Regions from separate parts of the Vibrio olivae genome, predicted to be linked through region 1. Evidence: predicted binding sites of a transcription regulator. Region 1 holds the regulator's gene; each other region holds the start of a gene.
The links. The regulator CRP, encoded in region 1, controls carbon source genes, mostly activating them, when cyclic AMP is high. The targets are predictions, from matches to a motif close to TGTGANNNNNNTCACA.
Positions count from the first base shown of each region.

Region 2: cdd (cytidine deaminase) is a predicted target of CRP. The motif match lies at 6,521-6,536, and genes of this name have one in related genera.
Region 3: recB (exodeoxyribonuclease V subunit beta) is a predicted target of CRP. The motif match lies at 5,404-5,419, and genes of this name have one in related genera.
Region 4: nagE (N-acetylglucosamine-specific PTS transporter subunit IIBC) is a predicted target of CRP. The motif match lies at 4,233-4,248, and genes of this name have one in related genera.

Region 1 covers NZ_JBHMEP010000010.1:15,412-23,704, forward strand. The annotation lists gene kduI (5-dehydro-4-deoxy-D-glucuronate isomerase) at 1-322, shown strand, start outside; gene ACFFUV_RS19730 (TRAP transporter substrate-binding protein) at 490-1,479, shown strand; gene ACFFUV_RS19735 (TRAP transporter small permease) at 1,539-2,069, shown strand; gene ACFFUV_RS19740 (TRAP transporter large permease) at 2,079-3,386, shown strand; gene ACFFUV_RS19745 (IclR family transcriptional regulator) at 3,532-4,299, shown strand; gene crp (cAMP-activated global transcriptional regulator CRP) at 4,366-4,998, opposite strand; gene ACFFUV_RS19755 (phosphoribulokinase) at 5,242-6,111, opposite strand; gene ACFFUV_RS19760 (YheU family protein) at 6,278-6,490, opposite strand; gene ACFFUV_RS19765 (hydrolase) at 6,533-7,507, opposite strand; gene ACFFUV_RS19770 (TIGR02444 family protein) at 7,518-7,997, opposite strand; gene ACFFUV_RS19775 (ABC transporter ATP-binding protein) at 7,994-8,293, opposite strand, start outside.
Region 2 covers NZ_JBHMEP010000001.1:1,046,008-1,054,300, reverse strand. The annotation lists gene purT (formate-dependent phosphoribosylglycinamide formyltransferase) at 1-165, opposite strand, end outside; gene ACFFUV_RS04880 (SLC13 family permease) at 425-1,843, shown strand; gene ACFFUV_RS04875 (ATP-binding protein) at 1,852-3,183, shown strand; gene ACFFUV_RS04870 (response regulator) at 3,170-3,649, shown strand; gene ACFFUV_RS04865 (hypothetical protein) at 3,646-3,954, shown strand; gene ACFFUV_RS04860 (cyclic di-GMP phosphodiesterase) at 4,160-5,416, shown strand; gene cdd (cytidine deaminase) at 5,478-6,365, opposite strand; gene ACFFUV_RS04850 (CidB/LrgB family autolysis modulator) at 6,600-7,280, opposite strand; gene ACFFUV_RS04845 (CidA/LrgA family protein) at 7,280-7,645, opposite strand; gene sbcB (exodeoxyribonuclease I) at 7,696-8,293, opposite strand, start outside.
Region 3 covers NZ_JBHMEP010000001.1:1,934,714-1,943,006, reverse strand. The annotation lists gene ACFFUV_RS09000 (copper homeostasis protein CutC) at 1-184, opposite strand, end outside; gene ACFFUV_RS08995 (YebG family protein) at 272-568, opposite strand; gene ACFFUV_RS08990 (LysR family transcriptional regulator) at 674-1,564, opposite strand; gene recC (exodeoxyribonuclease V subunit gamma) at 1,808-5,269, shown strand; gene recB (exodeoxyribonuclease V subunit beta) at 5,518-8,293, shown strand, end outside.
Region 4 covers NZ_JBHMEP010000001.1:193,221-201,513, reverse strand. The annotation lists gene fcrX (ferric iron uptake transcriptional regulator FcrX) at 128-577, shown strand; gene glnS (glutamine--tRNA ligase) at 650-2,314, opposite strand; gene nagE (N-acetylglucosamine-specific PTS transporter subunit IIBC) at 2,618-4,117, opposite strand; gene nagA (N-acetylglucosamine-6-phosphate deacetylase) at 4,585-5,715, shown strand; gene nagC (DNA-binding transcriptional regulator NagC) at 5,725-6,939, shown strand; gene ACFFUV_RS01020 (cation:proton antiporter domain-containing protein) at 7,023-8,293, shown strand, end outside.

The sequences.
Region 1 (8,293 bases):
GCCAACTTGCCAGCTATGCATGGGCGTCACCCATCTTAAGCCGGGTAGTGTTTGGAATACGATGCCGGCTCATACTCATGAACGTCGTATGGAGGCGTATCTCTACTTCAATATTAAGCCTGAACAAGTGGTGTTCCACTTTATGGGCGAACCGACTGAGACGCGCCACATCATTGTTCGTGATAAGCAGCTCGTATTGTCACCCAGTTGGTCTATTCACTCAGGCTGCGGCACACAAAACTACAGTTTCGTGTGGGGCATGCTGGGTGAAAACCAGACCTTTGATGATATGGATTTTGTCGATATGAACGCGATTCGCTAATTAGGCATCACATAGTCACAGATGCAGTGCATTTTTAGCGCATAACTTTATTCGTCATAAGTCGTTATCTGCGTTGATATCGCAATCCATTTTCATCAAAGCGTATTTGTCCTCGACGCGAAATGATTAGAACAACATAAAGATTTGTACCCTACGGAGACTTTTTCATGTTTAAATCTTCTGCCCTAAAGCTCGCAACTATTGCGACAGTTATCGCCAGTTCTCTAAGCTATTCAAGCTTAGTGAGTGCCGCCACTGAGTTAAAAGCGGCGTTTAACCAATCTGATAAACACCCTCAGTATCAGGCGCTGAAAGATTTTGGTGACAAACTGAGTGAGCAAACAGACGGCCGCTACAAGCTGACCATTTATCCTAATGAATTGCTTGGTGACCAACGTGCCGCGCTTGAACTCGTACAAAACGGGGCTATCCAAATGGCCGTGGTGGCCAACCCATTGGTTGAAAACTACGACAAGACGTTCCGCGTGATTGGGATGCCTTATGTCTACTCAGGTTCCGAACATCAAGAAAAAGTCTTCACATCGGGTGCGCTTGATGAGTTGTTCGCCTCGACACAAAAGTTTGGTTTTGAGGTGCTAACGGCTTATACCGCAGGTGCCCGTAGCATGTATACCAAAGGTGGGGCAGTCACTTCCGTAGAGGACATGAAAGGTAAGAAGATTCGTGTCATGCAATCTGACACCATGATCAAGATGCTTTCATGCATGGGTGGTACTGGTGTGCCAATGAGCCAAGGGGAAGTGTACACCGCAGTACAACAAGGGGTTCTTGATGGTGCGGAAAACAACGAAATCACCTATGCCGATTTGAAACAATATGAAGTCGCGCCTTACTTTTCAACCACTCGCCATCTGATGGTGCCCGATTTAGTGGTTATCAGTAGCTACTTCTTGTCTACGATGTCTGCAGAAGACCAGGCGACCATCAAACGCTTAGCCAAAGAGAGCACGCCAGAAGAGTTTAAGATCTGGAATCAGCAAATCACTGAAGCGAAGAAAGTGGCGCAAGATAAGGGTGCAACGTTCACTGAAGTGGATATCAAGCCGTTCCAAGAAGCTTGCCATTCTTTGCAAGACCAACTGTTAGAAACACCGGCTCAAAAAGCGTTATTTGAAAAAATCACCGCATTGCAATAATTGCGCGTGTATCGATGTGGTCGAGGCGAATGCCTCGGCCTGATAAAGGTTAAGAAGTTATGTTGAACAATGATCAAAGTGGCCTACTTGGTGTCGTGTCTATGCTCAAGCGTTGGCTCGATAAGCTGGTTGCGAGTACATGCATTGCCATTGTTGCGGCGATGACCGTTCTGGTGACTTACCAAGTCGTAGTGCGATACCTGTTTAATAGTCCTAGTGCCGTTAGTGAAGTGATGTCGCGCTACCTGTTTATTTGGTTAGTGCTGATTGGTAGTGCGTACGTGTTTGGGTTGAAAGAGCACATGGCGATTTCGTTCGTGAAAGAAAAGTTCTCTGCCAAAGCGCAAGTGATTGTCGAAATGTTTATTGAATTGACCACGGTCGTTTTCGCTCTGGCAATTATGCTGGTGGGGGGCTACAACAGCGCCGTTCGACAAATGTGGCAGTTGGACTCTGCACTGCAAATTCCAATGGGGGCTATTTATGCCGCGATTCCAATCAGTGGCGGTTTGATGGTGTTTTACTTTTTACATAATGAATTGCAGCTGTTCTCGCGTTGGAAGCAATTGCGTTCTTCAACGGTGAACTAGGGGTAGGGTATGGACATTGCTTTAACAGCTGCCTTAATCATGTTTTGTGGTGTGGTGTTCTTTTTAGTCATTGGCGCGCCAATCGCGATTAGTGTGGGTATTTCTTCTTTTGCGGCCATGATGATGATCTTGCCTGCGCAAGGTGCGATGGTAACCTCTGCGCAGCGCATGTTTGTTGGCCTTGACTCATTTGCTTTATTGGCGATTCCCTTCTTTATTCTGGCTGGCAATATTATGAATAACGGGGGCATCGCGATACGGCTTATTAACTTTTCAAAGATTGTTAGTGGTTTCTTCCCGGGCTCTTTAGCGCAAACCAATGTGGTTTCAAACATGTTGTTTGGGTCGATCAGTGGCTCTGGTGTTGCTTCTGCGGCGGCAGTCGGCGGGATCATGTCACCGATTCAGCAAAAAGAAGGCTATGACAAAGCGTATAGTACCGCGGTGAATATCGCGTCAGCGCCTACCGGAATGTTAATTCCACCAAGCAATACCTTAATCGTCTATGCAACGGTTGCAGGTAGTGTCTCTGTCTCGGCTCTATTTATGGGCGGTTACATTCCCGGTATTTTATGGGGATTGGGCGTGATGATTGTCGCGGGTATCATGGCAAAACGCCGCGGGTACATCGCCAAAAATCGAATGACGTTGGCAGAGTGTATCAAAGTCTCATTGGAAGCGATTCCAAGTTTATCACTGATCATCGTGGTCATTGGTGGGATATTGGGGGGAATATTTACTGCAACCGAAGCTTCAGCGATTGCCGTGGTGTACGCCTTATTCTTGAGCCTATGTTATCGTTCCCTAGATTTTCGCACTTTGCCAAATATCTTTTTACAAACTGCGAAAATGTCGGCGATTGTGATTTTCATGCTGGCAACCTCTTCGATTATGTCGTGGGTAATGGCGTTCACGCAAATTCCAGGCATGATTGCGGATTTCTTATTGTCGCTGACCGACAACCCAATCATCATCTTACTGATCATCAATATTGTGCTGTTGTTTATCGGTACCTTTATGGACCCAACCCCAGCCGTATTGATCTTTACACCCATCTTCCTACCCATTTGTATGGGGTTAGGCATGGATCCCGTGCAGTTTGGTATTTTGTTGGTATTCAACTTATCGCTTGGTACGATCACACCGCCCGTTGGGCCGATACTGTTTACCGGCTGTAAGGTGAGTGGTATCAGTATTGATGCAGTGATTAAAACCTTACTACCGTTTTTCATCGTTATCTTTGGCGTGTTAATGCTGGTTACCTATATTCCAGCAATTTCGATGACGCTGCCTGAGTTGATGGGACTGATTAAGTAATCAATGAAACGTGAATAACACTTTGTTTATAGCCCCAATTTCGATTGGGGTTATTTGTTTTTTTGCTTGTTATTCAAGCCTGCAGGAATGATTGCAGGCAAAGAGTAGTGTAATCTAAGCCAACATTTGTCAAACGAACCTATCTATGGAACCGAGTAAAAAGACTGAGTATCGCGCGCCTGCCTTAGAGAAAGGGCTCGATATTCTTGAATTGCTGGCAGCCCATGGCGAGCCTTTAACTAAAAAGCAGATTGCTGACAGTCTAAATCGCAGCGTGAACGAGATCTTTCGAATGCTGTCGGTATTAGTAGAAAGGCAATACATTGAGTTTGATGCTTGGAGCTCAGGCTACTCGTTAACCTTAAAAATGTTTGCGTTGTCGAATCAACATCCACCAACATCACAACTACTAAAGCGCGCCGCGCCGCTGATGGAAGAGTTGTGCAGCAAAGTGAATCAATCTTGCCATTTGAGCAGTTATAAAAACGGTGAAATGGTGGTGATTGCTCGCGAAGAAAGCCCTTATAAAATGGGCTTTGGTTTGCGTTTAGGCTCAAAAATCGACATTTGCTCCTCAGGCTCCGGTATTGTTTACTTAAGCTTTAGCTCTGAGCAGCAACGTCAGCAAGTGTTAAGCCGTGTTGATGCGACTGAAGAAGAAATCGCGCATGCGCTTAGCCATGTTGAAGGGACTCAACAGCAAGGTTATTACGTGGGGGATAGCCCCCAGATCTCCGGGGTAACCAACATCAGTGTCCCAATCATTGGGGTGCAAGGGGACGTGTTAGCGGTGATTACGATTCCGTATATGACTTTGAATTCACGGACGGTTCACCATCACATTGAAGATATTGAAAATACCAAGCAAGAGTTGCTCAGTGTGGCTCAGCAGTTGAATCAAGATCTCTGCTAGCAGGCTTACCAATGCTTAGAAACACAAAAGCCACCTGAGCGGTGGCTTTTTCTGACAGCAAATTGCTTAGCGAGTACCGTAAACCACGATGGTTTTACCGTGCGCTGAAATCAAGTTTTGCTCTTCAAGCATTTTCAAGATACGACCAACGGTCTCACGTGAACAACCAACAATTTGGCCGATCTCTTGGCGAGTGATCTTAATTTGCATACCGTCAGGGTGAGTCATTGCATCTGGCTGTTTTGCTAGGTTAAGTAGCGTTTGCGCGATGCGACCAGTCACGTCAAGGAATGCTAGGTCACCAACTTTTTGGCTTGTCACTTGTAAGCGGCTTGCCATTTGCGCTGATAGGCGCATTAGGATGTCCGGATTCACTTGAATCAACTGACGGAATTTTTTGAATGAAATTTCTGCCACTTCACATGGTGATTTTGCACGAACCCAAGCGGTACGCTCTTGGCCTTCTTCAAACAAGCCAAGCTCACCGATGAAGTCACCTTGGTTTAGGTAAGAGAGAATCATCTCTTTACCTTCTTCATCTTTGATTAATACCGCAACAGAACCTTTAACGATGTAGTACAAGGTCTCTGCTTTTTCGCCCGCATGAATCAGCGTGCTCTTTGAAGGGTATTTATGAATATGACAGTGTGAAAGAAACCACTCTAATGTTGGGTCGGTTTGAGGTTTACCTAGAACCATAATATCTCACTTCCTCTGCAGGGTACGCTTGCTTCTTTTCCATATTGTAGCGAAGCTTTTAATACGAGCTTCCTAGAATAAGAGCACTTTAACAATGCTGCAAGCTATCTTGTGTTTCGGTAAGAAATAGTATCCTTTTTAGAAAACGATTTCTTGATTTTAATCGGGTCATACACCGATAAATCTACGCAAAAATGTGCACATGATCACGGTATGAAAAGTAATCACCAAATGTAGGAAAAATTACCCTATCTTTCCTGTCTCTATGAGCTGCTGTAGGAGAGGTCTAACGATCAACTCCATGGCAAAACTCATCTTACCGCCAGGCACCACGATGGTGTTATGACGCGACATAAACGACCCATCAATCATCGCAAGTAAGTACGGATAGTCAACATTTTTAATCCCTCTGAGGCGAATGACGACGAAACTTTCGTCCAAACTTGGAATCCCTTTGGCATTAAGTGGGTTGGAGGTGTCGACTGTGGGAACGCGTTGGAAGTTGATATGGGTTCGTGAAAACTGCGGAGTAATGTAGTTAAGGTAGTCATCCATCGAGCGTACGATGGAATCCATCACAGCTTCACGCGAGTGACCTCGATCGCGTGTATCGCGGACAAATTTCTGAATCCACTCTAAGTTGACTATCGGCACCATGCCAATCAAAAAATCGACGTGCTGCGAGACATTCACGTCACCATCTACCACACCACCGTGCAAGCCTTCGTAGAATAAGACATCGGTATCACTAGGGAGTTCTTGCCAGGGAGTAAAGGTGCCCGGCATTTGGTTGTATGGGACGGCTTCATCAAAAGTATGTAAATAGCGGCGGATTTGTCCAACACCTTCATGGCCGTATTTACGAAAGAACTCCGCTAAGGCTTCGAAATCATTCGCCGCAGGACCAAAGTAGCTGATATGACGCCCCTGTTCGCGCGCTTTACGAATTTCAACGTCCATTTCCGGACGCGTAAAACGGTGGAAGCTATCACCTTCAACCCAAGCGGGTTTAATGTTCATCATATTGAACATTTTGCGAAACGCTTCTGAAGTTGTGGTTGTACCGGCACCGGAAGAGCCCGTTACCGCAATGATCGGATGTTTTGCTGACATGACAAACCTTGTCTAATTGAATACCTTCCTGAAAGCCACCAAGTGTCGGCGACGATAAGTCGCTGGGTGATTTTTAACCCAGCCACTATAGCACGAAGTTATCGCATGTCATCGAATGGTATTCTGTAAATGAAATGAGACGCGTAAAAACGGCCAAAATGAAGTGCTAGAATTTATTTTTAACTTGAATATCAACTGATTCGTGCAGCTCTGAATAAACCACTACCGCTTGGTTGGTTCTAAGTTGATGTTTGACCTGCTCTATTTTACGGTCAAGAGAGACTTCGGAACTGCCGTAATCAGTCCCTTCCCGCAGAACAAACTCACGAATTAAGTTATCCAATGTTTCTGGCGCGATGTCTTGCCATGGAACAATCATAAATACCTCGTTCTTTTATGATAAGTAACCCGTCGAGTTCTATTATGCCGTCTTTAAACTGCGATAGTAAGCGGGGAGTGTATCCTCAAGCCAAAATCGCGGTTTGAAAGCACTACCTGAAACAAAGCCGACATGACCGCCATGGTCAAACAAGCGATAGTCGATATTCTCGGGTAGGACAAACTTAGGAATCACGGCATCGGTCATAAAAGGATCGTCTTTAGCGTGAATGATTTGAGTGGGCAGGGTGATGTCTTTGAGGCGATGGATGCCTGAGCACTTCTGATAGTAATCTTGAGCGTCATTAAAGCCATGCAGCGGGGCGGTAATCAAATCATCAAACTCAAACATGCGAGTAACGCGCTTGATGCTTTGATAGGTTACACCCAATTCACCTTTGAGCAGCTGATGTTTGCGTAAGGCATTGCTTTTCATTGAGCGCAATAAATAAGTGCGATAAACCTTAGAAAAGCCCACTTCCATCTGTTGAGAACAGGCGGAGAGATCCAACGGTGCAGAGATGAGCGTTGCTGCATCTAAAAGTGGTGTGGTGGCGTAGTTAGCTAGATAGTTGGCGAGCATGTTGCCACCAAGCGAAATGCCTGCGGCGACTTTACGCTGCTGAGGAAAGAGCTGGTGGAGGTACTCTAAGAATAATCGCGCATCTTCCACTTCCCCGGAATGGTAAGCGCGGGCAAGACGATTGGGCTTACCGCTGCAGCCTCGAAAATGCATCATTACCGCTAGCCAACCTTCCTCGGCGAAGGCGTGCATTAACCCATTGGCATACGGACTGTAAAAACAGCCTTCTAACCCGTGAAATAAAACAAAAATCGGCTTGTTTTGAGCACCATCACTTTGCCAGTCCTCACTCCAAGCAAGATCGAGAAAATCGCCATCGGGCGTATCAATGGTTTGCCAATGAGGTTCAAACAGAGCACGCTTTCGAATAAAACGCGGCGCTAAGGTTTGTAAATGTGAGTTGGTTAATCCAGTTGCTGCGATAAAGTGCGTCATAAGTATCCGTTTACAAATGAGGGTTTTCAGCCGGAGGCGTGCAAAACGCTGTATAAAGGTGCTCCCCTCCTAATTGGCGACAGTAGCGCAGTGTCAGAGAGTCACCGTGATTGGTGGTCAGCCCAAGTTGATTGATGCAATCGACTAGGTCTGACTGTTGCTGACGCTCCAGTTGCAATTCAAATTGTAGTGATTCGCGATACAGTGTATCTGGCAGGTGCGATTTGAGCTTTTTACGCAGTTCACGGTAACTATGCAGTAAGGTCTCAGACCGGCCAAGACAGGCTTCGAGCTGAAGCCACTGCTGATCATGGATAGTGATGTGCTGAACGTCGAGCCATTTCAGCAACATCAATAAATTCACGTTACCATTGAACTGGTTTTGTAGCTTTAAGCATGCTTCTTTGACTTCTCTAACACTGTAATATTGTAAGCTAAATTGCCATAAACGCTCTAAGGTTAAAGAAACTCGAACCTGCTCATCACTCATTCGTCATTGAACTCCTCTTCCATGGTTTCCAGCGTTTCTTGCTCGGTCATCCACTCCATTTCAACACTTTCTAGTTCCGCTTTCGCCTGAGCTTGCAGCGAAAGTATCTCATTCAGTTTAGCCTTATTTTCGAGTTCATACAGACTGTTGTCTGCAAGCTGAGACTCTGCTTCGGCTAATTGCTGGTTGAGTTTGTCCATCTGCGCTTCCAGTTTTGTTAACTGTTTACGAATTGGTGCGGTTAATTTACGGAACTCCGCCTCGCGACGTTTTTGCTCTTTACGATTGGCTGCGCT
Region 2 (8,293 bases), on a different contig from region 1:
GTGGCTACGATGGGCAACTTGCATTGCCGGGGCATCGGCATAGCGGTCACAGGCAATGACTTCTAGCCCAAGACGTTGACATTCTATCGCGACTTCTTTGCCTAATTCTCCAGAGCCTAAGAGCAAGACACGAGTGGCACTTTTTCGGGTTGCTGAACCAAACATAACAGCCTCAAATTGGTGTGTTTAACAATATTTGGCTCGCATGATACGGAATTTTAATAAAAAAGCAAACGTTTGCGCAGTGATGTAAAAGTGGACAAATTAAGAACTAAAGCACAGTTTTTAAACAAATAAGTTGGCGATTACGGAATCCTTGATCTAACCCCAAGCCTGAAATCGGTCTTAGCGCGAGGATAGTAAACAGTATGAAGTTCGAGGAGTGTTTTCTCGGCGCAGTGACAATAACAAGGCTTTATTTATTATGCGATTATCCATCAAATACTGGCTACCTATTGTTATCCCTATTGTGGTGCTATGCCTCCCATTATCCGCGTTTCCTTTTGACGGCATTACCGTACTGCAACAGCGAGTTATCGCCATCTTTTTACTCGCGGCCTTATGTTGGGTGTTAGAGCCCATTCCAATTTACGCCACATCTGTGGTGATCATTCTTCTTGAATTGCTGATGCTATCTAATAAAGGGTTGGTGTTTTTACGCCTTGAGCAAGGGCAACCGCATTTCGGTCAGTTATTGGATTATCATGATGTGATGGCAACCTTTGCCAGCCCGATCATCATGCTGTTTTTAGGTGGTTTTTTTCTGGCGATGGCCGCGACCAAGTATCGTTTGGATGTTAACTTAGCGCGTGTTTTACTGCGACCATTCGGTCATAACCCGAAGTACGTGATGCTTGGACTGATGCTGATTACGGCTATCTTCTCGATGTTTATGTCCAATACGGCGACGACGGCGATGATGCTCTCAATTTTAACGCCAGTGATGGCGCTGTTCGCTCCCAAAGATCCTGGAAAAGTTGCGTTTGCTTTATGTATTCCTGTCGCAGCTAATATCGGCGGAATAGGGACACCGATTGGCACACCTCCTAATGCCATCGCCCTTAAATATTTAGTCGGTGATAACTTAATTTCGTTTGGCGAGTGGATGGTGTTTGGCGTTCCTTTTGTGGTAGTGATGATGGCGTTGGCTTGGGGATTACTAAACAGTTTGTATCCCGCAAAACAGCGCAGCATTGAGCTCTCAATAAAAGGTAAGTTTCTTAAAACGCCCAAAGCGTACGTCGTTTATATCACCTTTGGCTTGACGATTTTATTGTGGCTAATGGGCGACTTACACGGCATGAATAGCTATACCATTGCTTTGATTCCCGTGGCGGTGTTTTCATTAACGGGTATCATCAATAAAGAAGACCTGAAAAAGATCTCTTGGGATGTTTTGTGGCTGGTCTCAGGGGGGATCGCACTTGGGCTTGCATTAGATCAAACCGGTTTAGCAAGCTTGGTCGTCAATAGCATTCCGTTTGATCAGTGCTCGCCATATGTCGTGCTTTTTGGCGCAGCGTTATTATGTTTATTGATGGCAAACTTTATGTCTCATACGGCAACCGCGAACTTGCTTATGCCCATCATGGCAGCGCTTGGCGCCTCAATGACCAGCCTTGCGCCGCTGGGCGGAGAAGTGACAATGATTTTAGTGGTGACCTTTGCGGCATCGCTGGGCATGTCACTGCCAATCAGTACGCCGCCCAATGCTCTTGCTCATGCCACGGGCCATATCGAGAGCCGGCAAATGGTTAAAGTCGGTGCAACACTAGGTTGTGTTGGTGTCGTGCTGAGTTTTGTTATGGTGTGGATTCTTCACGCCGTAGGCCACATCGGGTAAAGGTAGCGATGATGCAACCTAATCAACTCATTGAAGTGTATTTTTCCGATTCAAATCGGCAGCTCACCATTGCTAGTGGTCAACAGTTACTGGTGCAAGGTGGGTTTAATGATCGCCTCTATTATGTCATTGAGGGCGAACTCGATGGCTATTATTCCCACGATGATGACAGTGACATCAAAGTGTTCAGCGCGAGCAGCGGTGCGTTTATTGGTGTGCACAGTTTTTTCTCTCGAACTTGGATACCGTCTTCAAGTGTGGTCGCCAAGGTTGAGACAACGCTAGCGTGGATTGACCGCCATACTCAAGCTGTGGAAGAGCACAGCTGGGGGAAGCTAACCGAACAATTTATGCCCGTCATTGTACAAGAGCTTTCTCAGCGGCAAAGGCGTGCAACCCAAGAGGCCATTGCGAAAGCGCGAGCGTTACAGAAGCTTCATCTAGCTGAACAGATGACAACCTTGGGTCAGTTAGCCGCTGGGCTGGCGCATGAACTCAATAACGCGATAGGGGTTGTGAGCAGCAAAAGTCGCCAACTAGAAACGGTTATTCAGCAACTGCTTGAAGAAGCGCATCCTGATGAGGTGGAATATTATCAGCATGGACTGACACAAGGTCAGCGTTGCTCTTCATCTCAAGCGCGTCTGTTAGCCAATCAAATCGAAAACTATTGTGGTATTGAGCGTCGTCTGGCGAAACAGTTGGCGAAGGCACTACCGAATGGGGAATTATCACCACATTGGCTTGCTCAGCCAGAGCAAGCGGTGCGGTTCTGGCAAGTAGGACGAGATTTGCATGATCTTCACCTAGCCTCGAAACATGCAATTGGTATTGTTCAGTCAGTAAAGCAGTTAGGCAAAACGGAAATCAATCAAGAGGAGTGGGTGGACATTAATGACACCCTGAACAAAGCGACCGTGCTACTGCAAAGCGATTTACGCAGGGTCGCGCTGAAAGTGCGGCCTGCGGAGTTACCCAAGTTTCAATGCTCTGAGACCGAATTGGTTCAGGTGTGGGTGAATATCATCAAAAATGCGTGTGACGCAATGCAAGAGACCGACAATCCGCAAATTCTGATTCAAACTCGAGTCGATAAGAGCAGAATATTGGTCACCATTGCTAATAACGGACCTGCGATGAATGAATCGGTACGCAGGCAAATTTTTCAGCCTAACTTCACGACGAAGAAAGGCGGATTGTCATTTGGGCTGGGGCTTGGCTTGGCAATCGTGAAACGGATAGTGACGGGATATGGTGGTTCGGTAGCAGTAAAAAGCGATAATCAGTACACCATTTTTCGAATTAAATTGCCGGTGGAGGAATGTTATGGAAAAGCTTAATGTCGTGTGTGTTGATGATCAGCGGGAAGTGCTCAGTGCGGTCGCACAGGATCTTGAAATGTTCTCTGATTGGTTGTCGATAGAAGAGTGCGAATCGGCTGGAGAGGCGTTGGCGTTTATGGATGAATTGGATGCTCAGGGAGAGTATGTCGCGGTGCTGGTTTCTGATCATGTCATGCCTGAAAAAACAGGGATTCAATTGCTAACTGAAGTCGCGCAAGATATTCGCTTTAAGCACACCAAAAAAGTATTACTTACCGGTCAAGCAACCCACTCTGATACCATTACAGCAATTAACGCCGCAGGCATTGATCATTATTTTGAGAAACCTTGGAATCCACAGCAGTTACAAAACGCCATCCGTACCTTGGTATCGGAATATGTGTTTCAGCAAGGTTTTGATTATTTGGAATACCAACAGCATTTGGATTCAAACGTTGTACTTAAATATCTTAGAGAAATATGACACGTAGTAGAAAGCAGTTAACACCATACAAGCGCAAAAAGCGCCAAGGCATCATTTTTAATCTTATTGTCTGCGCAGTGAGTTATGGTTTTATTAAATTAGGCTGGTTGAGTTTAATTCCAGTATTTACCTGTGCGATAAGTTTTATCATGGCACTGTTTCATTCGATGTATTATTTCTTCAACTACGATGATGAAGAGGAATCGATAGAAACTTTTTTACAAAATGAAGTGTATATTACCTCAAATCGTAACCAGATGCCGGGCGAAAACAAGGAGAATAGAGATAAGCCTCATCGTGGGTGACAAACCCAAAGTGATACGGGCATGCTATCGATGCGCTCAATGAGTGCGCGGTGGAAAATCATTGTGAATATTGTTATTAACTCTAATTTAGTTAATTTTTAGAATTACTTAGCAAATTTTAACGCTTTTGTAGCATTCAGGCGTAGCATAAACGTACGGCTTATTGTTAAACTGCATTCACATTAGTTTTGTTATGTGTCTGTGCATGAAGTACGATCCTAACCAATCGATTCAGATTCCAATTCAAGACCTGACCGTCGGCATGTTTGTCACTGCGATTGAAAACAATAAGCGGGTCAATCTGGCTAATGCGGGACGCGTTAGTCATCAGGCATCCATTGAACAATTAATCGAGCGTGGAATCCAATTTGCTTGGGTTGATGTCGCTTTGTCTGAAAAGGGGTGTCAGTTCCCTAAACCTAAACCCGTTCAACAAAGCTTTGATTCAACGTTGATGGCATCCACATCGTCAGCGTCCACAGCAGAGTCTGCAGAGCCACACCATCCCGTGGAAAGCAAGACTAGGCGTTTATTCAGCCGAGACGCCAATCAAAAACGAGCCACTAAGGTCATTGGTGAAGCACGCAAATTGGCTAAAAAACTCTTAAGCCAGACGTTTGATAGTAAACCGCTGCAATTAGATGAACTCAATCAGTGGGCGGATGAGCTTATTGATAGCGTGATGGTGGATCCTGACGCGCTTCATTGTGTTTCAGCGCTACGCAATAAGGATACCTATCTTCTAGAACATTCCGTGAATGTGGCGTGTTTATTAGTGACCTTTGGCAAATATTTAGAGCTGGACACGCAAACGTTAAAACAGTTGGCGATTGGCGGAATCGTTCATGATATCGGCAAAATTAAGGTCGATAACGACATCTTGCATAAGCCGAGTAAGCTGACTCCGCAAGAATTCGAGCACATGAAACTGCACCAAGTGTTTGCTCAAGATATGCTTAAGTCGATTAAAGGTCTTGGGCCTATTAGCCGTGATGTGTGTCTAATGCACCACGAAAAAATGGATGGCACAGGTTATCCGTTTGGTTTGAGCGGTGAGCAGTTACCTTTACATGGCAGAATGAGCAGTATCGTCGATATCTATGACGCGTTAACCGCAGATCGTTGTTACAAAAAAGCGATGAGTTCAGCGGAAGCTTTCAAAGTATTATTGAGCTTGACGCCACACCACCTTGATAAAGAACTCGTATATAAATTCATCAACTGCATCGGCGTATATCCGGTGGGATCTGTGGTGGAGTTGAGCGATCAGCGTTTGGGGATTGTATGGGTGTCGAATGCTCATGAGCCACTTAAACCGGAAGTGAAGTGCTTTTATTCTACTAAATACACTCGCTTTACCGAGGTGACTTACGTCGATTTGAAAAAGGTGCCATTGACTATTGGGCGCGCCATTTCACCAACCGGGCTGAATATCGACATGAGTCCATTTTACCATGTTTAGCGAGTCTATAAATGCAACAAAGGCGCGAGTTACTCGCGCCTTTTTCGTTTGTTTGCTTAGCTTACAGCGATAAGTAGGCCAGCGTTGCATCAGGGTTAATGGCTTCTAAAGTCGATTGTGTGCACGCCAAATGACTTATTGTGCCTGAAGACATTTCAACCAGCGCGCCAGCTTCAATATCATCGATAGATTGCTGGGCGATTAATAATTGCGCCAAGGCAACTTGCAGTGGCGGCAAGCTTGGATTAAACGCTGCGTTTTCCGCGTAAGCACCGGTAAAAATGCGCCCATTCTTAAGTTTTAGTGCGACACCACTTAAATTATGGGTGTATGGGGCGTGGCTTCGATTAAGCGCTGACAAGGCATGTTGAATCAGAGGATCGCTATCTTGGCTAGTCAATTCGTGATTCACACTTGACATCAAACCCGCATCAATACCGAGGTCGCCCGGGCCAAATGAATCGGGCAAATACTCTTGCAGAGACATTGGAGCGCGTTCTGGTAATTGGATCTGTAAGGTCTGAGAGGTGGTCAGTTCATTCATAAACTGTCGACAGTGACCACATGGGCTATAGTTGACGGTCACATCCTTTATACCTGTTTCACCTTTCATCCAAGCATGGCTAATGGCGCACTGCTCAGCATGAATGGTTTGTCCAAGCTGAACACCATCAAACTCGATGTTCGCACCAAAATAAATTTTACCCGATGTTCCGCGAGCTAACGCGCCAACATTAAATTTAGATAAAGGTGTATAGGCCAGAGCGGCCGCAAGTGGTAGCAACGCAAGGCGCAATTCATCATCCGCCAAACCTGTGATGGTTTGTAACTCAGCAAACTGCTCTGTCGATAATGTTGCATCGAAATCTCTATTTAAAAATATCGGTGCCAAAAAGTCTGAGACAACTTTGGGCATCTCTTGCAGCGCCTGTTCAATACGGCTTGTCATAATTGATCCTTTATCCTGCGTGAATCTTGGTCGATGCTTTGGGCTAAGACGAAGAAACATTTAATTAATATGGGTTATATATTCTAGGAATTACGCGCCACATTACGCCGATCAATATCACATAAAAAGATGAAACGTAGTGTTATGTTTCATTATTAGAGTGAGCTCACACATGTTATCGATTGCATTCTAACAATTGTTGATGGTGATCTCGTTGTTTGCTCTCAACCGTGCTTAGGTGCCTGCCAGCCATATGATGGCAGCAAAAAACGAAGGTGCGAGTATCGAAGTAATCACACCACACACGACCAGTGCCAGTGAGCTAAATGCCGCGTCTTGTGGATTTTTTTCCGCGCATGTCGCCGTCCCAAGAGCATGTGAAATGGTACCCATGGTCAATCCGCGCGCAACGGGATGACTGATGTTTAACAGTGTGTAAATCGGGTAGGCAATAATAGCGCCGAGCAAGCCGACAATCAGCACCAACATGGCCGCAATGGCCGGTTCACCGCCGAGGTGACTTGCAACTTCCATTGCGATAGGCGTTGTGACGGATTTACCGAGCAGCGCGGCAATCAGTTCAATATCCGCGTGCATCAGCAGGGCAATGCCACCAGCGGTAACCATAGACAGTACGCTGCCAACCGTACACGCTAACATGATTATGCGCCAGTTAGTTCGGATTTGTGGTAACTGTTCATACAGAGGATAAGCAAGGGCGACGACGGCAGGTTGCAATAAGAAACTGATGGATTGATTGTCAGCGTAGTAGGTCTCAAACGGTATATCCAATACCATCAATAACGGGATAAGTATTGCGATGCTGAGTAACAGCGGATTAAACAGTGGGTTGTTGATTCGCTTACTAAATTCACGAGTAGCAAAAAACACAATGAGCGTGATGAGTAACCACATTATTTTTCTCCTTTCCTCAGCATGCGATCGAGCATTAAACCCAGGACGACCAAGACAATCAGTGTGCCCCCCACGGCGCTTGCGAGAATCGGTAATGCATTATTGACCAGTACATCAAAGTGCTCCATTAAACCGACACTGATGGGAACGAAGAGCAAGATCATGTAGCGAATGAATAAATTGGCGCTTGGACGTACCCATTCAACAGGCACTAAACCACTTGCCATGAGGGCAAATAAGATCAGCATGCCGATGATACTGCCTGGTATTGCGGTACCCATCAGTTGTTGAATATTGGTTCCCGCAAGTAAGCAAAGAAGAATCAGTCCCATAGAGACTACATATTGGAGAATGTTTTTTATCATGGTGGAAGCAAAGAACTCGGTTAAATAGACATTAGAGTGACGGTGTCACTCTAAGAAACTAATTTTTCTACATACTGATAAACAGCTTTTAGGATCGCCATCTTATGCTGATCACTCTCGTGTTCGTGCGCAAGGTTTTCCAAATTGAGCATGTAATCTTCAATGCGTGATTCAAAATAATCTCGGCAATGCATTGCCCATTTTTGTTGCTCAGATTCGTCGAGCGTCCATGGGTAATGGCGAGCACGATATCGGAATAAAAGCAGAGCAATTCGTGGGTCATTAAATGTTATATCCAACGCCGCTAAATTGTTCGGATCCGTTTGGCGAATAATCTCCATAGAGGCTTTATCCGCTGGCGAGAAGAAATCCTTGTACAACTGAGTATCAACGTCAGTCTCATTTTGATATTCCCGCTCGACGCTAAACAGTTCACTGAGTTTCTCTCGCACCTGTGGATTTTGGCGTAAAAGCGCCAAGTTCTGTAAGCACTGCTCACGGTCGATACCAATGCGCTGAGCATTTTCAGCGGTTAAGGTTTTGGCTGGAGCAAGAATCGGGCACTTATTGAGATGAATGAGTTTTACTGGAACCGGCAGTTGCTCTGAGGATAAGTCAGTATGTTTCGTATAAAGACGCTCACGTAAC
Region 3 (8,293 bases), on a different contig from region 1:
GCGGGCGAATCATCGCGTAGACCGGTACATTGCTATGTTTTGCTGCTTGTTTCATCATGCCTACACTTGGGGTTAGGCCGCCAAGTGCCAGTGAAGAGCAAAGTTCAATACGAGTCGCGCCGCCTTTAAGCGCACGATGCAAAGATTCTAAATTATCAATACAAACTTCGAGCTGGTAGGTCATTGTTTGCCTTAATTGGGGTTAGGGAAAGAGAGTCAATCAGCCACAAAAAAGCCCTCGCAGTCGAGGGCTTAGAGAATTATCTCGTATTTATGCAGCGTCGTCTTGTTGCTCAGGTTCAACAGCGGCTACTTTTTTGGCTTTCTTTGGCGTCGGCTTACGTTTTGCTCCCAGCGCGTAGAGTAAATCTTCTTTGTTTTGCGCAAGGAACATGGCTAAATCTTCTTGTTTAGTCTCGTCTTCGATCAGTTCACTTTTTCCTAGTAAGCTAAACAGTTCATCAGCCGTATCCAGCATTTTGTCATAGGCGTCTGCTTCCGCTTTAGAGGTAAAAGTCATTTTCTCTTCTCCGTTACGTTCTACCACGTACTTGACGATTACAGCCATGGTGCATCCTCTGATTTTAAATTCGTGAGTTAATTACTGTCTTTTTATACAGTTTTGGTGACCAAAAGTCCAGCCGAAGTCTGAATAATGAGAACCCGCTGAGGGTTAATTCCCCCATTGCTGACAAAACTCAATAAACCGTTTAAGCAGTGGACTTTGGTATTTTTCCTTGTGCACCAGCAGCCAATAGCGACGTTTCATGTCCAGCGGGACATTAAGCCGAGTCACACGGCCGTCATTGAGCGCTGCTTCTGCTGCCAACGTTGACAAACAGGCTAAACCAAGCCCGGCGCTGACACTATTAATGATCGCTTCGGTAGTATTTAATTCAAAAGCTTCATGCCAATGTTCTAGCCGAGGTGCGACGGTGCGTAGAAAAAACTCACGAGTGCCAGAGCCTGGCTCTCGTAGTATCCATTGGCTGGCTTCAAGTTGATCGACCGTGATCGTCTCTAATCCTGCTAACGGATGCTTTAAGCTACAGATAATACACATTTCATCGCTACTAAACTGGGTGGAGATTAATTCAGAGTGGAGTGTTTTACCTTCAATAAGTGCAAGATCGAGTTCATAGTCTACCAGTTTTTGACAAATCAACGCAGAATTGGAGATAAACACGCTTTGCGACAAATGTTGAGTTTCTCGGCGAAAGTCACTCAGCAAATAAGGCGCAACTTGATTGCCTATGGTATCGCTTGCGCCAATATGCAGTTGTCCTGCCAGAGTATGAGTGTTGTCAAATAAGTGGGTAAGGTCATCACTGCGCTGCAGTAATTCGTCGGCCAGCGGAAGTAATTTTTGACCTTCTTGATTGAGAATGAGCCGATTGTTGACGCGATCAAACAGCGCATGACCAATTTGTTTTTCCAATTCTGCCAGTGCCATACTTACTGCGGCCTTGGATAAAAACAGCGTTTGTGCCGCTGCTGTCATGGTTTTATGTTGAGTAATGGCGGTAAAGACTTTGAGCTGTTTAAAAGAGATGTTGTTTGCCATGCTGTTTAGATATTCTGAACGTATTGCGTTCATAATTAGGTAATTAAGAACATAATACAAGTGTAACCCAATTCTTAGTTGGTTTTATGACTCTGGTTTGATTGAAGATCAAACGCGTTCAAGATGGGGTAGTAACTGAGTAGGGCTTAACCTTTTGCGAGGTTCATCAATGGTTTTTGCTCTGGAAACTAGGCGCGCTATGCTAACCTTGAGCTAATTTTGGTCATGAGGCATCAAGCTACTGTGTTTACGGTTTATCACTCAAATCAAGTCGACATTCTCAAATCTTTGCTGGTGGAGTTGATTCGCTTGAATCCTCTGCAAAACCCTTTTGAGCCCGAGCGAATTTTGGTGCAAAGTCCTGGTATGTCGCAGTGGCTGAAAATGGAACTCGCCAATGAATTTGGAGTGGCGGCAAATATTGAATTTCCTCTGCCTGCGACGTTTATTTGGCAAATGTTTACGCATGTTCTCCCTGATGTGCCTGAGCGTAGTGCTTTCAATAAAGAGGCGATGACTTGGAAACTCATGCACGTTTTGCCTCCACTGCTCAAGCATAGTGAGTTTGCTCCTCTTGAGCGCTATCTGCGTGACGATCAAGACGATGGCAAACTGTATCAACTAGCGGAAAAAATTGCCGATATTTTCGATGGTTACCTCGTTTATCGACCAGAATGGATCGCGCAGTGGGAAGCGGGTAAGAGTGTTGCTGAGCTCGAAGACCAACATCCATGGCAGCCGATTTTATGGCAAGCGCTTTATGACCATACCGTGGCGCAAGGACAATCGCCTTATCACCGCGCGAATCTGTACGAAGATTTTATCGAGAGTTTACAACAAGGGGCGATTCCCCCTAGCGCCTTCCCTGAAAGATTGTTTGTTTTTGGTATTACGTCTCTACCTCCGCGCTACATGGATGCGTTAAAGGCCATGGGCGAGCATATCGATGTCCATCTGATGTTCACTAACCCTTGCCGTTACTACTGGGGAGAAGTGCGAGATCGTAAGTATTTAGCGCGTTTGGCCGCCAAACATCGTCAACACTTGGTGTGGCAACAGGATCACTCACAACTTGATGGACACAGTGAGCAGCTTAAAGGGTCATTAGAAGCGAATATAACGGATGAACTGCATACCGATGCGGTCGGCAATAGTTTACTGGCCTCAATGGGGAAGCTTGGTCGTGACAATATGTATTTGTTGTCACAGTTGGAGTCTCACGAAATTGAAGCGTTTGTCGATGTCAGTCGTGATTGTTTATTGCATCAGTTGCAAGCCGATATTCTCAACTTAGAACAGCATCAAGACGATAGTCTTTTGCTGTCTAGCGAGCATAAGCAAATTATCGCGGAAGAAGATCGCTCATTAACACTCCATGCTTGCCATTCGCCAATGCGTGAAGTCGAAGTCTTACACGATCAACTCTTGGCGATGTTTGATCGTGACTCTAGCCTCAAACCGCGCGATATTATTGTCATGGTCGCGGATATCAATGCTTACAGTCCTGCAATCCAAGCGGTATTTGGTAATGCGCCAGGTGAGCGTTTTATTCCTTATTCGATTTCCGATCGCAGCGCCGATCAAGAAAGCCCGATTCTCAATGCTTTTTTGCAACTTGTGGCTTTGCCACAGAGTCGTTGCCTGGCTTCTGAGTTACTGGAGCTACTTGAAATTCCTGCGGTAATGGCGCGCTTTGCTTTGAGTGAAGAGGAATTTTTACTGGCCAAACAATGGGTGGAAGCATCAGGTATCCGCTGGGGACTGAATGCTCAAACGGCGGAAGAGTTTGATTTGCCGGCAAATCGTCACAACACGTGGCAATTTGGTATTGAACGCATGTTGCTCGGTTACGCGATGCCGGAATCTGCTGGGCTTTTTGAAACGCGTGAAGGTGAAAAAATTGCGCCATATAATGAAGTACAAGGCCTCGGCGCAGAGCTGGCAGGTAAATTGGCTCATTTTATAGAGACTGTCAGTCACTACCATCAAGCTCTGGCGATGAGTCAGTCTGTTGAGGAATGGCGCGATAAGCTCTACCAAATGCTGGATGATTTTTTTGCTGTTGAACTGGAAGGTGAGCTGGCGTTAAAAAATATAACTGATACGTTATCCCAGCTTAAACAGCAGCTTAGCGATGCGGGCTATCAACAACCGTTATCACCTACGGTTGTGACTCAATACCTACAAGATAAACTTTCTGGCACACGAGTGAGTCAACGTTTCCTCGCGGGACAAGTCAACTTTTGTACCTTAATGCCAATGCGTTCTATTCCATTTCGCGTCGTTTGCTTGTTGGGAATGAATGATGGGGTGTACCCGCGCTCCATGCCGCCTGAAAGCTTTGATTTGATGACAGGAAGAACGCGTCCGGGCGACCGCTCTCGCCGTGATGATGACCGCTACCTCTTTCTTGAAGCCATGCTGTCTGCTCAGCAGGCGCTGTACATCAGTTATGTCGGGCGCTCAATTCAAGACAACACGGAACGCGTACCCTCCGTGCTGGTGTCTGAGCTGATGGAGTATTGTCAGCAGAACTATTGTTTACCAAGCGATACATCGCTGGATGTTGACCGCTCAGGGCATAAGCTTGTTACGCACCTCACCACCCACCATCCGATGACGCCTTTTAGTCCAGACGCATTTCGCGGTGATGGTGCGAGTTATGCCAAAGAGTGGTTACCAGCGGTTAATCGCCGCGGAGAAAAGAGTGGTGAGTTTCAACAGCCCGTTGATGATTTTACGCTCGAGGCAAGCTTCCCGTTCGAACTGGATTTAGTCGAGTTACAACGTTTTTGGCGTTTGCCTGTTCAATATTTCTTTAACCGCCGCTTAAAAGTGGTGTTTGAACCTCCGTTACCAGTGATGGAAGATGAAGAGCCATTCGCTCTCGATGGTTTACAAAGCTACCAAATTCGAGATGCTTTGCTTGAGCGTTTTTTGCAAAGTGCAGAACAAACCCCACAAGCTTTGAATGATGTGGCTAAGCAGTTCGTTGAGCAGCAGCGCGCCCAAGGCAAGTTGCCTTATGGTGCATTTGGTGAGATTGAGTTTGAAACGAATCAGGTCCAGATTCAGGACTTGCTCAATGAACTGCTGTTTATTACTCAAGCTCCGCAAGAGGACGTAGATATCGACCTTGAGTTTGACTTTTTAGGGGCGGATAAACCGGTACGTTTACAAGGTTGGTTAACTCAACATTATCAGTCTGGGTTGGTGCGCTACCGAACCGGAGGCATTCGTTCACAAGATATTCTCTCAGCGTGGATTGATCACTTATCGATGGCTGCATCAGGGGTTGTAAAACCGACCCATATTCTCGGTTATTCGCGTAAAGAAGGCGTCGAGCATCTTCGTTATCCACCGCTTAGTGATAGCCAGCAAGCGAAAATGTGGTTACAAGCTTTGATTGAACTGTATTTCCAAGGCATGAGTGAGCCGCTGCCTTATTTTCCCAAAACAGCACTGGCGTCAGTGGAAGCGGGATTTAGTCGTGGAAAATGGGTCGATGACCAAGGCAAATCACTCAAGAAAATGGCGGATACATTTAACGATAGCTATTTATTCGCTGGGGAAGGGAGTAATAGTTATATTCAACGAATCTGGCCACAATGGAATGACACACTGGCCAGTCAAGCCTATACCTTGGCAAGTTTGGTCTTACAGAACCCGCGCTTACTGCTGCAGGATAATGAGGAGGAGAAATAATGGCCGCCAGAAAATCATTATTGTGTGTAGGGCGTTCGCTGTGCGGCCATAGGTCAGAGGGACCGTTATAGGGTGACGATGATACTTAGCTCATCGAAGTTGCGGCGATAGTAAAGGCTGACTTCGGTGACGTCCGTGAGTCAGATCTCACTACTTAGCAAATTAAAATTAGGTGTGAGCTTAGGAGTTAAATAATCTGGCCTAACTCACAATTAGAACAGCGTATTGCAATGAAAGGTCTCAATACTATGACAGTTAAGGCACAGCCAAAAGCCTTGGATATGATGACATTCCCTCTTCACGGTGCTCGTCTCATCGAAGCGTCGGCAGGAACAGGGAAAACATTTACCATTGCTGGGCTTTATCTGCGTTTATTGTTAGGGCATGGTGCAGATAAGCAGCGCCATGCTAAACCGCTGACGGTGGATCAAATTTTAGTTGTGACGTTTACGGAAGCCGCGACCGCGGAACTGCGTGATAGAATTCGTCGCCGGATCCACGATGCGCGAATGGCCTTTGCTCGTGGTCACAGTGATGATCCAGTGATTAGACCGTTATTGGACTCAGTGACTGATCACCGTGAAGCGGCAAAAACCTTACTGCAAGCAGAACGTCAAATGGATGAAGCCGCAGTCTATACGATACATGGTTTTTGCCAGCGGATGCTGACTCAAAATGCCTTTGAATCAGGCAGCCGGTTTAATAACGAGTTTGTGACGGATGAAAGCCACCTTAAAGCGCAAGTGGTAGCCGATTATTGGCGACGTTATTTTTATCCTTTGGGATTAACACTGGCCGGTGAGGTCAGGCAGATTTGGTCTTCACCACACGCGTTACTCAAAGACATTAGCCAATATTTGAGCGGTCAAGCTCTGACGCTTTCTGAACCTGAAATGGACAGCGAGCTTGCCGAACTCCATGAACACAATTTGCAGCAAGTTCAATCGCTGAAAAATCGTTGGCTTGAGCACAGCCATGAGTTTCTCGAGCTGATTTCAAATTCCGATATCAACAAGCGCAGCTATAGCAAAAAGTCGTTGCCAAATTGGCTTGAAGCGGTGGACCTTTGGGCGAACAGTGACACGCATGATTACCATACACCAGAAGCGCTTGGAAAATTTGCTCAGAATGTGCTGCTTGAGAAAACCCCAAAAGGTGAAGCGCCAACTCACTCGGTCTTTGAGTTAATTGAAACGTTTCTTGCTGCAGATGTGTCGCTCAAAAGCCCATTAATGGCGCATGCCATTCGTGAATGTCGAACCATGTTGATAAAAGCCAAACAGCAAAAGCAATGGCTATCGTTTGATGATCTTCTTGCCCAGTTATCGGCGGCGATTGATCAAGATGATCAGCAGCAATTGGTCGCCCGCATTCGAGAGTTATATCCGGTGGCGATGATTGACGAATTCCAAGATACCGATCCGTTGCAATATTCGATCTTTAGCCGAGTGTATCTTAACCACCCCGAGTGCGGGTTGTTTATGATCGGAGATCCGAAACAGGCGATATATGCGTTTCGCGGTGCAGACATTTTTACTTATATTAAGGCGCGAAACCAAGTTTCTCAACATTACACTCTAGGGACAAACTGGCGATCGAGCGCTGAAATGGTTGCCGCTGTGAACCAAGTTTTTTCAGCCGCAGACAGCCCATTTATCTACGATGAAGATATTCCATTTTATCCGGTCAATGCTAGCCCAAATGCCAATCAACGCTTTTGGGCTATCGGTGACCAAAAACAGCCAGCCCTCACTTATTGGTTGCAACCTGCCGATGATAAACCACTAAGCAAAGGGGGTTACTTACAAGTCATGGCGTCGGCAACCGCCAGTCAAATCCAAACTATTCTCACCGCCTCTCAGCAAGGTATGGCATCGCTGTGTAATGGCGATAAACGCACGGCGATTAAAGCGGGCGATATCGCGGTTTTAGTTCGTACCGGAAGTGAAGGTCGATTAATCAAGCAAGCACTTGCTGAGCAGGGGATTGCCAGTGTGTATTTGTCAAATCGAGACAGCGTGTTTGTTAGTTCGGTCGCTCAAGACGTTCAGCGTTTATTGCAGGCAGTGTTAACTCCAGAGCAAGACCGTGCGCTGCGCGCGGCATTGGCTTGCGAAATGTTTGCGCTGAATGCGGCGCAACTTGATGCGCTTAATAACGATGAAAACGCGTGGGAAAATGCGGTTGAAGAGTTTAAAGAGTATCGCAAACTCTGGCAGCAGCGAGGCGTATTACCCATGCTGCGTAGTGTCATGAGCAAAAGACACATTGCCGAGCGCTGGTTAGCCGAAGAAAAAGAGCGCCAACTGACGGATATGATGCACCTCGGGGAATTACTGCAACAGGCAAGCAGTGAGCTTGAAAGTGATCATGGGTTACTACGCTGGTTAGCGCAAGCAATCAGTGAGGCTGAACAAGGGCTTAGCGGTAGCGACGAGCAAATTCAGCGTTTGGAGTCAGAACGTAACTTAGTACAGATTGTGACTATCCATAAATCCAAAGGACTGGAATATGATTTGGTGTTTTTGCCGTTTGTCTGTGCGTATCGGGAAGCATCGGAAGCTAAGTACTACGACAGCGAGCATGATCGAATTATGCTTGATATATCAGCCAATTCAGCATCGCTTAAGCAAGCAGATAAAGAACGTTTAGCAGAAGATCTTCGTTTAATTTACGTCGCCCTCACGCGTGCTGTCTACGGCTGTTTTATTGGGGCGGCGCCGCTGCGTAACGGGCGCTCAACCAAAGAGCCAACAGGTGTGCATTTAAGTGCGATTGGCTATCTGCTGCAAAACGGAGAGCCAGGAACGATTTCTGATTTAAGTGCTGCCATCGGTCAGCACGCATCGCAATTGTCATGTGTCAGTTATACCGAGCCGCCCGAGTTAACTTCCGAGCGTTATCAGGCGATATCTTCAGAATCCAATGATTATCAAGCCAGTGAGCTTAGCCAAGCGGTGGATCGCTTATGGCGTATTACCAGTTATTCTGGGTTAATTAAGCAAAGTCACCACAATGATTATG
Region 4 (8,293 bases), on a different contig from region 1:
CGTACAATTTTATGACGACCCTCTAGTAACCCCTTGAAGTTCGTGGTTTATTGTTCCCTTATACTAACCTATAATATTCGGAATAGTGAGTGCTGTTTATCGCTGCAGATCATCAACAGGAATGTATATGTCAGACAACAACCAAGCGTTGAAGGATGCTGGTCTCAAAGTAACCCTTCCAAGGCTAAAGATTTTAGAAGTACTACAGCAGCCTGAGTGCCAACACATCAGTGCAGAAGAGCTGTATAAAAAGCTGATTGATCTCGGCGAGGAGATTGGTCTTGCCACGGTGTACCGTGTATTGAACCAATTTGATGATGCGGGCATTGTTACTCGTCATCATTTTGAAGGGGGTAAATCCGTCTTTGAACTCTCAACCCAACATCACCACGATCACCTAGTGTGTTTAGACTGTGGCGAGGTGATTGAGTTTTCAGATCAATTAATTGAAGACCGTCAAAAAGAGATTGCGGCACGTTACAATGTTAACTTGACCAACCACAGTCTTTATCTCTATGGCAAGTGTGGTGATGGGAGTTGTAAAACTAACCCTGATGCACATAAAGAGAAGAAATAATAAAGGCGCTTATAGCGCCTTTTTTGATCGACAAACCTATTTAAAAGGCACATTTCTGTGCCTTTTTAGTTTCTAATCACCAATCTTTGCCCACGTATCACGAAGGCCAACGGTACGGTTGAATATTAACTTGTCCGCGCTTGACGTTGTATCAGCACAGAAGTAGCCCGTACGTTCAAACTGGTAGCCGGCTTGCTCTTGCGCCTGACCCAGGCTTGGTTCCACATAGCCATGTTTAATAACCAAAGACTCTGGATTAATGGTTTCAGCAAAGTTATCAGACGCCGCTGGGTTTGGTACGGTAAACAGACGATCGTACAAACGAATTTCAGCAGGCAGCGCTTTATCCGCTGATACCCAATGAATAACGCCTTTCACTTTTCGACCATCGGCTGGATTCTTGCCCAACGTTTGGTCATCGTAGCTACAGTAAATCGTTGTGATATTGCCTTGGTCATCTTTTTCAATGCGTTCAGCCTTAATCACATAAGCGCCACGTAAACGCACCTCTTTACCCAACACTAAACGTTTGTACTTTTTATTGGCTTCTTCACGGAAGTCTTCACGCTCAATCCAAACTTCACGAGTAAACGGAACTTCACGGCTGCCCATCTCAGGTTTGTTTGGATGATTTGCCACGTTCAAGGTTTCGACTTTACCTTGCTCGTAGTTTTCAATCACTAACTTAACTGGGTCAATAACCGCCATTGCACGTGGTGCGTTTTCATTCAAATCATCACGAATACAAGACTCTAACGAGCTCATTTCAATCATGTTATCTTGCTTGGTGACACCAATGCGTTTACAAAACTCACGAATCGATGCAGCAGTAAAGCCACGACGACGCAAACCAGAGATGGTTGGCATACGTGGATCATCCCAACCATCAACCAGTTTCTCGGTCACAAGTTGGTTCAATTTACGCTTAGACATCACCGTGTACTCTAAATTCAAGCGACTGAATTCGTACTGATGTGGCGTGCAATCAATCGTAATGTTTTCAAGAACCCAATCATAAAGACGGCGGTTGTCTTGGAACTCAAGCGTACACAATGAGTGAGTAATGCCTTCCAATGCATCTGAAATGCAGTGAGTAAAATCGTACATTGGATAAATGCACCATTTATCACCAGTCTGATGATGCTCGGCAAAGCGCACACGGTATAAGACGGGATCGCGCATAACCATGAACGACGAACCCATATCGATTTTTGCACGTAAACATGCACTACCTTCAGCAAACTCACCTGCTCGCATTTTTTCAAATAGTGCAAGGTTCTCTTCCACACTGCGATCGCGATACGGGCTTGGTTTACCTGGCGCTTTTAAAGTGCCACGGTATTCACGAATTTGATCTGGGGTTAACTCTTCAACGTAAGCGAGGCCTTTATTAATAAGCTCAATCGCATACTCGTAAAGTTTATCGAAGTAATTGGACGAATAGCAGATATCGCCACTCCACTGGAAACCTAACCAGCTTACGTCATTCTTAATCGATTCAACGTATTCCACATCCTCTTTTTCAGGGTTGGTGTCGTCAAAACGTAAGTTACATTGTCCCTGGTAATCCTGAGCAATACCAAAGTTTAAGCAAATGGACTTGGCGTGCCCGATATGCAGATAGCCATTCGGCTCTGGCGGAAAACGAGTATGCACGCTTGTGTGTTTGCCATCCGCTAAATCTTTATCGATGATTTGGCGAATAAAATTCGATGGACGAGCTTCAGCTTCACTCATCTATAGCACCTCAATTGTTTTAGTATTGTCAGAGAAAGGGTTTGTACCTGTAATTAGGCCACAAATTATATTAGCGGTAATGATCCACAATTCTTTGCGAATGCACAACTATATCTCGAGTTTTCTTGAAAAATAATCACGACCAACGCTTAAACCACCACCAACTCGATGTTTGTGCCACTATGATTAAGCCGCGCCAGCACAATACGTGACAATTTAGTTGGCAAATGTCGTTCAATTTCTATACGTTTTTACAAAAAAAGCCCCCTAAATAGGAGGCTCTATGATGGATAACCAAAAGTATTATGAGGAAGTTGAAACCTCAGATAAATCTTCGTTTTGGTCAATATTTTTCATTTCACCGGCAATGATTTCCGCAAGCGGTCCCAAGATAACTTGTAGGTTGTTAGAGCCAAGTTTAACCACGCCCATTGCACCTAAATCTTTGAGCTGCTGCTCATCAATCACTGACATGTCTTTTACCGTCAAACGAAGGCGGGTAATACAAGCATCAATGTTCGATAGGTTTTGATGACCACCAAGCACTTTTAAATACTGTTTAGCCAATTTATTTGACTCTTTTGCCCCTTGCAATGGTTGACCAGCGCGACCTTCAACCTCGTCTTCACGTCCTGGTGTTTTGAGGTTAAAGCGCACGATAACCGTTCTGAACACAACGTAATAGATAGCGAAGAACACCAATCCTTGGATAATCAACATATACCATTGAACCGCCAATGGGTTACGCGTAGAAAGGAATAAGTCGACAAAACCAGCGGAGAAACCAAAGCCTGCAATCCAGTGCATGGAAGCGGCAATAAACACCGAAATACCCGTTAACACGGCGTGCAGCACATAAAGCAGTGGCGCAAGGAACATGAATGAAAACTCAAGTGGCTCCGTTACCCCTGTAAAGAAAGAAGCAAATGCAGCCGCAATCATGATGCCTGCCACTTTTTCTTTGTTCTTGGCGGTCGATGTATGGTAAATCGCAAGAGCAGCACCAGGTAGACCAAACATCATAATTGGGAAGAACCCAGCTTGATACATACCCGTTACACCGGCAACGGCGGTTCCTTCTGCGATAGATTTTGCGCCACCTAAGAAATTAGGAATATCATTAATCCCAGCAACATCAAACCAGAACACTGAGTTTAATGCGTGATGAAGACCAACAGGAATCAACAAGCGGTTAAAGAAGGCATAAATCCCCGCACCTGCAGACCCCATGCCTTGAATCGACTCACCAAAATGTACAAGCCCACCATAAATCGCTGGCCAAATGTACATGAGAACAAAAGAGAGAAGGATACCAACGAATGAAGTTAAGATAGGAACAAGGCGCTTACCTGAGAAGAAAGCCAGCGCTTTATGCAATTCAACTGTCGAATAACGGTTATAAATTTCGGCAGAAATGATGCCCACTAGAATACCTACAAATTGGTTTTGAATTTTACCAAATGCGGCAGGAACTTCTGAAGGGTCAATACCTTGGATTTGTGCAACTGCACCAGGTGACAGCAGGGTTGTAACCACATACATACACACCAAACCAGCCAGTGCGGAAGCACCATCTTTGTCTTTCGACATACCGTAAGCGACACCGACAGCAAATAACCATGACATGTTGTCAATAATCGCTGCTCCCGCTTTAATAAGGAACCCCGCTAATGCAGAGTTAGCACCCCAGCCGGTCGGGTCAATCCAGTACCCTACCCCCATGAGGATGGCCGCGGCGGGCAAAGTTGCCACCGGAACCATCAGCGCTTTACCTACGCTTTGAAAATAACCAAGAATATTCACCTTATAGTTCCCCCTATAGGATATTTATTATCTTGAACGACTTTTTTTATCCGCTCAATTTAGTTCCCCCAGTTTATGGTTTTAATTTTGCTCCGCAAATTAAAACCTTACCTTTTGTGATCATTATCACCGCAAAGTTCTGCAATATAGGGTTTTTGCTAGCAAGATCATAAAACTTATTTCATGTTGTAAAAAATGATAATATAATCTCGTAAACCGCGTTATTCTTGACATTCAGCGTCATCAATACCCAAAAAAATTTATAAACAATGAAGAAAACAGCCCTAGGTCTTGTCATAAATATCGCATAATGTGAAAAAACCGAAGATTTTATCACCTAAAAGTTACTTTTCTTCATTTTATTTTGCCTGACCATGTAAACAAACAAGAGACAATCTGCCATTGTTGTTTGACGGAAATTTTAGGCGTAACCAAAGAACAAGAATCGATAAAAGGATTAGCTGACCATGTATGCGCTAACGAACTGCAAAATATTCACCGGCTCTGACGTATTGCTTCACCATGCGGTCGTCGTAAAAAATGGGGTCATTGAACAAGTCTGCCGTGAAGAACAACTGCCGCACAACATTGAAAAGAAAGATTTGGCGGGCGCAAATTTAAGTCCTGGCTTTATTGATTTACAACTCAATGGTTGTGGTGGTGTGATGTTTAACGACGACATCACGCCTGCCGCGCTAGAAACAATGCATCGCGCCAATTTAAAATCTGGATGTACCAGCTTTCTTCCTACCTTGATCACCTCATCCGATGAGGATATGCAGCGGGCTATCGCGGTCACACGTGAGTATCAACGCCTAAACCCAAACCATTCACTTGGCTTGCATCTTGAAGGGCCCTATCTTAACGCCGCGAAAAAAGGCATTCACAATGTGGATTACATTCGCCCTTCAAACCAAGCAATGATTGAGACAATTTGTGACAATGCGGATGTCATCGCCAAGGTGACCCTAGCACCAGAAATCAACGATCATTCACATATTCAACGCCTTCACCAAGCGGGTATTGTTGTGTCAATTGGTCATACCAATGCAACCTACATCGAAGCCCGTCAAGGCTTTGAATCCGGTATTCGTTTTGCGACTCATCTATTCAATGCGATGACGCCTAGTGTTGGCCGTGAACCTGGAGTGGTGGGCGCTATCTTTGATACTCAAGACGTCTATGCTGGTATTATTGCAGATGGCTTCCATGTTGATTACGCGAACATTCGTATCGCCCACAAAATTAAGGGCGAAAAATTAGTATTAGTGACGGATGCCACAGCTCCTGCAGGCGCTAATATGGATTACTTTATTTTTGTTGGTAAGAAAGTATATTACCGAGATGGTAAGTGTGTTGATGAGAATGGCACACTAGGCGGCTCAGCGCTCACGATGATAGAAGCGGTTAAAAATACCGTTGAGCACGTCGGTATCGCGTTGGATGAAGCGCTGCGAATGGCAACATTATATCCTGCCAAGGCAATCGGTGTAGACAGTAAACTCGGCCGTATTCGAGAAGGAATGGTCGCAAACCTCACCGCATTTGACCGCGACTTCAACGTTGTAAAAACGATAGTTAACGGACAAGACGAGTAAACATAAAGCATGAATGGCGGACAGATAGGTAACGTAGATCTAGTAAAACAACTTAACAGCGCAGCTGTGTATCGCCTGATTGATCAACAAGGCCCGATATCACGAATTCAAGTTGCGGATGTTAGCCAATTAGCCCCCGCCAGTGTTACCAAGATTACCCGTCAGCTTCTAGAACGCGGTTTAATCAAAGAAGTAGCGCAGCAAGCCTCTACAGGCGGTCGACGCGCTATCTCCCTCACGACTGAAGTGGAGCCTTTCCACTCGATTGCCGTGCGGCTTGGGCGAGACTATATCCACCTCAGCTTATATAACCTCGGTGGTAAAGAACTGGTGTCTGAACACCAAGAATTTTACTACACCAGCCAAACTCAACTTACCGACGGATTGATCACGCACATTCGCCAATTTATCGATAATCAGCAGGGCTTCATTAAACAACTGATCGCGATTGGCGTCTCATTACCAGGTTTAGTTAATCCTGAATCTGGTGTGGTGGAATACATGCCTAACGTTGCAGTGAGCAGCTTAGCCATTTCTGATTTGATCGTAGAAACCTTTCAAGTACCGTGTTTTGTCGGCAATGATGTTCGTGGTATGGCGCTTGCTGAGCACTATTTCGGAGCCAGCCAAGATTGTCAGGATTCGATTTTGGTTAGCGTTCATCGAGGCACCGGTGCAGGTATTATCGTCAATGGACAAGTTTTTCTTGGCCACAACCGTAACGTTGGCGAAATTGGTCATATCCAAATCGATCCACTCGGCGAACAATGCCAGTGCGGTAACTTTGGCTGTTTAGAAACAGTGGCTGCCAATCCTGCGATTGTAGAGCGGGTAAAAAAACTGATCGCCCAAGGCTATGAATCAAGCTTATCTCAAGCAGAGCACATTACAATTACCACGATTTGCCAGCATGCCAACCAAGGCGATGAGTTGGCTAAACAAAGCTTAGTGAGGGTCGGAAACCAGTTAGGAAAAGCGATTGCGATCACCATTAACTTATTTAACCCACAGAAAGTGGTGATTGCCGGCGATATTATTCAAAGCCAAGACATTGTTTTTCCTGCAATACAACGTAATGTCGAAAATCAATCCTTGAAGACATTTCATCAACAGTTACCGATTGTGGCGTCCGAAATCGATACTCAACCGACCATTGGAGCTTTTGCAATGATTAAGCGGGCAATGTTAAATGGGGTTTTGTTACAAAAGTTACTTGAAAATTAACAACAAACTCTCACAGTTAGATAAACTTAAGGGCTAAGTATACTACCTAGCCCTTTTTTGTATTAAGCGAGTAAACGTCAGCCATGGATCTCATTCTTATTAGCGCCGCTTTTGTCGCGGGTTTCATTGCGTTAAAGTGTCACCTTCCTCCTCTGGTCGGCTTCTTACTTGCAGGGTTTGGCTTGCATGCTTTCGGCTACACCACCAATGACACCATTATTGAATTGGCGGATCTTGGGGTCACTTTATTGTTGTTTACCATCGGCCTGAAGCTGGATGTCAAAGTCTTGATGTCGAAAGAGATATGGGCTGGCGCAACACTGCATAATCTCCTTTCTACTGCGCTGTTTAGTGTTGTCCTCGTGGGCCTTAAAGTGCTTGGTGTGAATGCATTAGCATCAATGGACTTTGCACAATTAGCCTTACTTGGCTTCGCTCTGTCATTTTCAAGTACGGTCTTTGCGGTAAAGTCATTGCAAGAACGGGGTGATATGAATGCAACCTTTGGCACCATCGCGATCGGGATTCTTGTTATGCAGGACATCTTCGCGGTGGTGTTTCTAACCGCATCAACCGGAAAGTTACCTCATTGGTATGCGATTGCCCTATTTGCCTTACCACTGGTTCGCCCGCTATTTTTCAGATTGATGGATAAAGTCGGCCACGGCGAAATGTTGATCTTATTAGGCGTTTTCCTCGCCTTAGTCGTTGGCGCTGGACTGTTTGAATTGGTCGGAGTGAAGCCGGATTTAGGCGCGCTGATTCTGGGTATGTTACTCGCTCAACATTCAAAAGCGTCAGAACTCTCGAAGTCACTCTTCAACTTAAAAGAGCTGTTTTTGATCTGTTTCTTTCTTAATATCGGACTGTCGGCACAACCAACCTTATCCGGCCTCGTCCTCGCTCTATTAGTGTTGTTACTCTTGCCGTTGAAAGGCGTTCTTTACTTTTGGGTATTGAACCGATTTAAATTTCGAGTCCGAACGTCTTTAATGGCCTCTTTCAGCCTACTCAATTACAGCGAGTTTGGCCTAATACTGGGTGGGCTTGCGTTTAAGATGGGATGGATGAGTGACGACGTACTGGTCGCACTCGCGCTTGCGGTGTCAATGTCATTTATCATCGCATCGCCAATTAATCGTAAAGGCCATGAACTCTACCAAAAATCCGCCAAATGGTTAAAAGAACAGGCGGCGGAAAATCTCAATCACCGCGATCAGCGTATTAACCCAGGACATGCACAAATTCTCATTCTGGGCATGGGGCGTATTGGATCGGGAGCCTATGACGAACTTCGAGCTCGCTATGGAAAAATTAGCTTAGGAATCGAAGTACGGGAGGATGCAGCGCATGA